Regions from separate parts of the Herminiimonas arsenitoxidans genome, predicted to be linked through region 1. Evidence: predicted binding sites of a transcription regulator. Region 1 holds the regulator's gene; each other region holds the start of a gene.
The links. Region 1 encodes LexA, which represses DNA repair genes until DNA is damaged. Its sites were predicted from a motif close to ACTGTATNNNNATACAGT; they were not measured.
Positions count from the first base shown of each region.

Region 1 (2,277 bases):
TGGGTTTTTCAGAGTTGGTACTGGTCAATCCGCGCTTTCCTGATGCTGCTATGCAGGAGGAAGCAGTGGCTTTTGCCAGTGGCGCACAGGATATCTTGACCTCGGCGCGCATAGTCGGCTCGATTGAAGAAGCGTTGACAGATTGCAACTATGCGGCGGCAGTGACGGCACGCCTGCGTGAATTTTCACCGCCTATCATTTCGCCACGTGTGTTGGCGACACGCTTGGTTGAAGAGACTTCTTTGCGTGCTGCAGTGGTTTTTGGCAATGAGCGCTTCGGCTTACCGAACGAGATTGTTGAAAAGTGTAATGTCTTGATTACTATTCCAGCGAATCCGGATTATTCATCGTTGAATCTGGCGCAAGCCGTGCAGGTCTTGGCTTACGAGGCGCGCATGGCGACGGTGGGAGATGCGCGTGCAGCGACGGATATCGGTTTTCAGGGCGAGGCTGCGAGCATGACGCAGATCGACGGTATGTACGCGCATCTGGAGCAGGCGCTGGTAGCGATCGATTTTCTGGATGCGAATAATCCGAAGAAGTTGATGCCGCGCCTGAAGCGTTTGTTTGCCCGTACACAATTGGAAACGGAAGAAGTGAATATCCTGCGCGGGATTGCGAAGCAGATTTTAGCGAAGCAAAAAAATACCGGATAAATCCGGTATTTTTTCTTCAGTTCTGGTGTTAGTTCCAGCTACGCATCAAACCTACAGCCAAACCTTCCAGCGCAAATTCATCGCGCGACAGATCGACACGTATCGGTTCGAAATCCGGGTTTTCCGGCAGTAACTCGATCAAGGAGCCGGACTTCTTGTAGCGTTTGACGGTGACATCATCACCCAAGCGCGCAACCACGATCTGGCCATTTTTCGCAGCATCGATTTTTTTCACCGCCAATAAGTCGCCATCCAGAATTCCCGCATCGCGCATCGACATGCCGCGTACTTTCAACAGGAAGTCAGGTTTAGCCGAAAACAGCGCGGGATCAACGTCGTAGGTCGCTTCGATATGCTCTTGCGCCAGAATCGGTGAGCCGGCGGCTACACGTCCGACCAGCGGCAGACTCAATTGCATCAAAGCTGGATGTGGCAAGGCCATTTGTCGGCCGGGGAAACGTTCCGCGCCATTGCTACCCATATCGCGTAAGCGTATGCCGCGTGAGGTGCCGGGCGAAATTTCAATCGCGCCTTTGCGTGCCAGTGCTTGTAAATGTTCCTCTGCGGCATTGGCAGAGCGAAAGCCGAGTTCTGTTGCAATTTCTGCACGTGTCGGCGGGAAACCGGTATTTTCGATCGCGTCGCGTATCAAATTCAGAATTTGCTCTTGGCGTGCTGTCAGTTTGATCATTGCGTAGCCTGGCTTGAAATGGCGCGTGAGAAGGCACGTTGCCGTGGACTGTTCATATAAACAGTCTGTATTTTTATACAGTGCATGCCTAAATGCAAGCTGATTTGCTCAAATATGGGTGAAATGACTGCACATTCGGTACGGAAGGTTGCGATAAATGCTTGAAAGCGTTGAGTTTTCTAGCTCGTACGCGTATGATTGCTGGTTTTCCTCTTCCCACACTCGTCTTGACGCCGAGGTGGGCAATCTTCAATCCGTCCAAAAGGAGCTTACATGCGTCATTATGAAATCGTATTTATCGTCCATCCGGATCAAAGCGAGCAAGTGCCTGCAATGATCGAACGCTACAAAGGCATCGTCACCGCACGCGGTGGTGTTGTTCATCGCGTGGAAGACTGGGGCCGCCGTCAAATGGCGTACCTGATCCAAAAACTGGCTAAAGCCCACTACGTCTGCCTGAACATCGAATGTGACGGCGAAACACTGGCTGAAATCGAAACCGGCTTCAAATTCAACGATGCCGTTCTGCGTCATCTGACAGTGAAAATGAAGAAGGCTGAAACAGCGCCATCGCCAATGATGAAGGCTGTGCAGAAGGAAGATGCTGCCAAGAGCCATCGCGCCGAGGCACCTGCTGCCTAATTATTGCAACGACGTATCAGGAGAGTGAATCAACTTCAGTTTGTAGCCACCATCGCCGAGCGTGAAATTTTGCGCTACACCCCGGCAGGTGTCCCGATTGTGTCAGCAGTTTTACTGCACAGTTCGCAACAGATAGAAGCAGGTGTTCCACGATTGGTCGAGTTTGAAGTTGCCGCGATTGCCGCGGGAGAAATTTCAGGCAGATTCAATCAAGCCGAATTAGGCGGGACATTTCAGTTCACTGGTTTTCTGGCACGTAAGAGCCGTAACAGCAAAAGCCTTGTTTTC
Region 1 covers NZ_LT671418.1:1,173,061-1,175,337, reverse strand. Annotated here, with positions in the region: gene BQ6873_RS05505 (RNA methyltransferase) at 1-656, shown strand, start outside; gene lexA (transcriptional repressor LexA) at 685-1,347, opposite strand; gene rpsF (30S ribosomal protein S6) at 1,621-1,989, shown strand; gene priB (primosomal replication protein N) at 2,014-2,277, shown strand, end outside.

Region 2 (2,277 bases), 1.4 Mb from region 1:
GCATCATCGGTATAAGTGGGTAGCGTCAAATCGCGGGTGACACTTTTAAAATCGGCAAAGCGCAGCTTGATGCCCACCGTGCGACCAACATAACCCTTGCGCTCCAGATCGCCAGCCACGCGTACACACAACTGGGTAAAGATAAGGCCGAGCGCTTCACGATCGCGCTTGGCGTGTAGATCATGCTCAAACGTGGTTTCTCGGCTGATCGATTTCGGCTCGGAATACGTGACGATAGGACGATCGTCGATACCGTGCGATACCCGGCCCAACCAATCCGCATACGAGCGGCCGAAATGTGCATGCAGCACGGCCGGATCTGCATGCGCCAATTCTTCTATCGTGTTCAAGCCCAGCGCCGTCAGCTTTTCTGCCGCACGTGGACCGACGCCATTGATCTTGCGCGCCGGCAAAGGCCAGATGCGCGTCGCGATATCAGCTTGCGTCAAGATGGTCAAACCGTTCGGCTTCTCAAGATCGGAGCAGATTTTCGCCAACAGCTTGTTGGGTGCAATGCCTATCGAACAGGACAAACCTGTCGCCGCAACAACTGCATCCTTGATGCGCTGCGCGACGATGGCGATATCCTCAGTCTGGTCGTTGAGATCAAGATAGATTTCATCGATGCCGCGATCTTCCATCTTCGGCGCAATCGCGCTGACTGCTGTCTTGAACAATTTTGAATAATGGCGATACGCCGTAAAGTCTGTCGGCAACAGGATCGCATCCGGCGCCAACTTCGCGACCTTCATCAAACCCATGCCAGAAAACACACCCAGCGCACGCGCTTCATACGTCGAGGTCGTCACCACACCGCGCCCAGCGTAGTCGCGCAAGCGCGAATACTTGCGTGTGCCATCAGCCTGCAATACCGGTTGATGTGCAGAACCCGCACCGATCACGACAGCCTGACCACGCAATTCGGGATAACGCAGTAACTCAACGGAAGCGTAAAAGGCATCCATATCAAGATGAGCGATATGGCTTTGCTGACTACTCATGAACATTTGATGGACGAAACAAGATGCTGAGCAGCATATCATTTACTGTACAAATACACAGTAAATTACTAGGGATTTTTACTCAAAGAACTGCAGAGGTGAGGACCGCGAAGTACATGCCTGGAACATCACACAAACATCGAAATATGCGCCGCAAATAAAACAAGGCGAGAGCACTTGCGCGCTCTCGCCTTGTAAGTATCAGTCAAATCCGAAAATTATCTGGTCGGTGCTGGGGTAAGGCAGGGTGTTCCACCACTTGCTTCTATACGTCGTTTAACCAAAGGATCAGCGGTGTAATTCAAGCGCGATTGATCGGTATATCGTGGGTCGTTAGGATTAGATGGAGCCTCCGAAGCAGGCACGAGGATAGCGCCTGGACATATCTGGGCCTGCTGGGCCGCTGCAAATTGCGAAAACATGGCCACTGCCGTGCCAGCGAGAATTGTACGTAGTTTTATCATGGCAAGTCCTTTACTGAATAATAAGGAGGCGAACATTGCATACGCCCAAGAAGTGCCTGACCGATTACATCAATCGGCGATGCACGTCTTCTTACTGACTGCCATTATTGTTGGAAGTTCATCTTTTATATGCGAGCAATGCCGCACGGCAATTCTTGCTACGTAAGAACTGACGCGACTTTGACTTTATCAACGCGCACCAAACCACCATAAACCTATCGCCGCAATCGACAACACAGACGCAATACCGGACAATAGCGACAAACGCCTGTAACGCTGCTCATTGGCAATCACACCCTGCTCCAGCGTGATCACCATTTGCTGCAATTGCTCGGCCAGCTCCTTGATGTGCACCGCATTATGCGAGGCAACTTCTTGCAGCTCCGTAATTTGTTGCTGCAACAATGCTTCTTCCGTTGCAGCATTCGCATCAACCTTGCGGCTTTGGAAAACCGGCAAGGTCGCGGAGATGATCGTGCCCACATGCGGCAAGATCGCTTTTACCGCGGGCAGTAGCCATGTATACATAAGTGATTCCTCGCTTGATTGAGAGTGATGTAGCACCGCACAAACGGCAGCTGATTGCAGACCATTTAAACAGATTCGCTTGCGCATCACAAATGACGGCGCATTTCCATTTCATCACCATCAGGTTTTAAGTTATATTGCAACGACCCTTGTCTTCGCCTGATAAGCGCAGACAAACAACATCAATTTTAAAAATGACCACACCGCACATGCTCGACCCAAACGCATTACTCAAGCCATTGAATGGCTACATCGTAGAAGACCTGACCAACGCCGACATCGCA
Region 2 covers NZ_LT671418.1:2,557,052-2,559,328, reverse strand. Annotated here, with positions in the region: gene dinB (DNA polymerase IV) at 1-1,001, opposite strand, end outside; gene BQ6873_RS12065 (hypothetical protein) at 1,655-1,993, opposite strand; gene BQ6873_RS12060 (hypothetical protein) at 2,203-2,277, shown strand, end outside.
Region 2: dinB (DNA polymerase IV) is a predicted target of LexA. The motif match lies at 1,046-1,063, and genes of this name have one in related genera.

Region 3 (2,277 bases), 2.1 Mb from region 1:
TTCTTTGACTTCTTTGCTTTCCTTGGCAGCAGCTTTTTTCGCAACTGGCTCGTCGGATTTGATTGCGCCAAGTTCTGGCACACCCAAGGAGACACGCACTTTGTTTTCGATTTCACGCGCCAACTCAGGACGTTCTTTCAAATAGTTACGTGCATTGTCTTTACCTTGGCCGATGCGTTCGCCGTTGTAGCTATACCAGGCACCCGACTTTTCAACGATTTTGGCATCGGAACCCAAATCGAGGATTTCACCTTCACGTGATGTGCCTTCGCCATACAGAATGTCGAAATGCGCTTCCTTGAATGGAGGTGCGATTTTGTTTTTAACGACTTTGACCTTGGTTTCATTACCAATCACTTCGTCGCCCGATTTGATCGAGCCGGTACGGCGGATGTCCAAACGCACGGATGCGTAGAATTTCAATGCATTACCGCCGGTAGTGGTTTCTGGATTGCCGAACATCACGCCGATTTTCATACGAATCTGGTTAATGAAGATAACCAGTGTATTCGTGCGATTGATGCTGCCTGTCAGCTTGCGCAAGGCTTGCGACATCAGACGTGCTTGCAAACCCGGCAACGAATCACCCATATCGCCTTCGATTTCAGCACGTGGCGTCAATGCAGCGACCGAGTCGATAACGATCAAGTCAACCGCACCCGAGCGTACCAGCGCGTCGCAGATTTCCAGCGCTTGTTCGCCAGTATCTGGTTGCGAGATCAACAGGTCGGATAAATTAATGCCGAGCTTTTGTGCGTAAGTGACGTCCAGTGCATGTTCTGCATCGATAAACGCGCAAGTGCCGCCCAATTTTTGCATTTCTGCGATGGTTTGCAGTGTCAGCGTAGTTTTGCCGGATGATTCCGGACCGTAGATTTCGACCACGCGGCCACGCGGCAAACCACCGACGCCCAAGGCGATGTCCAGTCCCAGTGAACCAGTGGAAACAACCTGCACTTCCTCGACGACAGCGCCGTCTTCCATGCGCATCACCGAGCCTTTACCGAATTGCTTTTCGATTTGCGCCAGTGCGGCGGCGAGTGCTTTACTCTTATCAGAGCCAGGAGCGTTCTTTTTGTCGTCCATGAAGATTCTTTCGACTGTTGGTTGAAACGAAACGGGTTTTATACAGTGTTTGAAGCCAGAAACCATACTGTATAAAAAAACAGTGCTTTACGCAAGCAAGTCTTGCAATTTTATTTTAAATGTCTAAAAAGGAAACTTTTTGATGACTTGCAGCAACACACTTCTACAGCCACTTGCCCGGTGCAGTTAGTATTTCAACGTAAGATATACGCAATCAATATCATTCCTTGCCCTCATGCATTCGTACGACGATCTATTTGAAATAGCCTACAAAAAGGAAAAAGCTGCGGGCCGTCGTCTGGCAAAAGCCAATGCGCTATCCGAAGAAGCAGCCTTACAGGTCGTATTGAAAGCAGTTGCAGGGGAAATACCACTCAGCGACCTGATCGCTATACGCAAACAAGAAAAAACCAATGCGGCGACCAGAATCGCCGTTCGCAAACAGCTCAAGGCAGATGCCAGACAGAAAAAACTAGAGGTAGGACAAGTCGATCCGACTGCTTGGCTAGCTTGGTTCGACGGTGCCAGTCATCCCAATCCGGGCAAAATGGGCATAGGCGGCTTACTCAAGGATCCTAGCGGCAATACAAGCCACATCAGCTTCGCCGCCGGCCTAGGCGACAGTAGCGAGGCCGAATATCTCGCACTGATTGCCGTGCTGGAGGCGGCCATTCATGCACGCGCAGACAAGCTCGTGATCTATGGCGACAGCCAAGTCATCATTAACGATGTGCAAACAAAAAATGGTGGCGCAGCGATCTTGAGCGAGCAACGTCAACGCGCGCAAAAACTGATTACCCAACTCAAGGATGTCACCCTCACCTGGATTCCACGGGAGAAAAATATAATGGCCGATGCCTTGTCGCAGCAAGCAGTTAAGATGATTGCCGCAGCACCCATGTAATCAGCTACTCTGTATATATAAGAAACAAGCCTAAAAGCGATGCCGACTTGTCTTGCCGCTCTGGGCGAAACCCAATAGACTACGAGCCAACTTCCTCCTACCTCCATCCCATGCGAATCCTGCTTGCTGAAGACGATAGTGTTCTTGCTGACGGTTTGACGCGTTCACTGCGTCAGTCCGGTTATGCGACCGATTGCGTTAAAAATGGCCAGGAGGCTGATTCCGTCTTGTCTACACAAGACTTCGACTTGCTGATACTTGATCTGGGCTTGCCCAAAATGTCAGGG
Region 3 covers NZ_LT671418.1:3,295,637-3,297,913, reverse strand. Annotated here, with positions in the region: gene recA (recombinase RecA) at 1-1,086, opposite strand, end outside; gene BQ6873_RS15650 (ribonuclease HI family protein) at 1,322-1,990, shown strand; gene BQ6873_RS15645 (response regulator) at 2,101-2,277, shown strand, end outside.
Region 3: recA (recombinase RecA) is a predicted target of LexA. The motif match lies at 1,153-1,170, and genes of this name have one in related genera.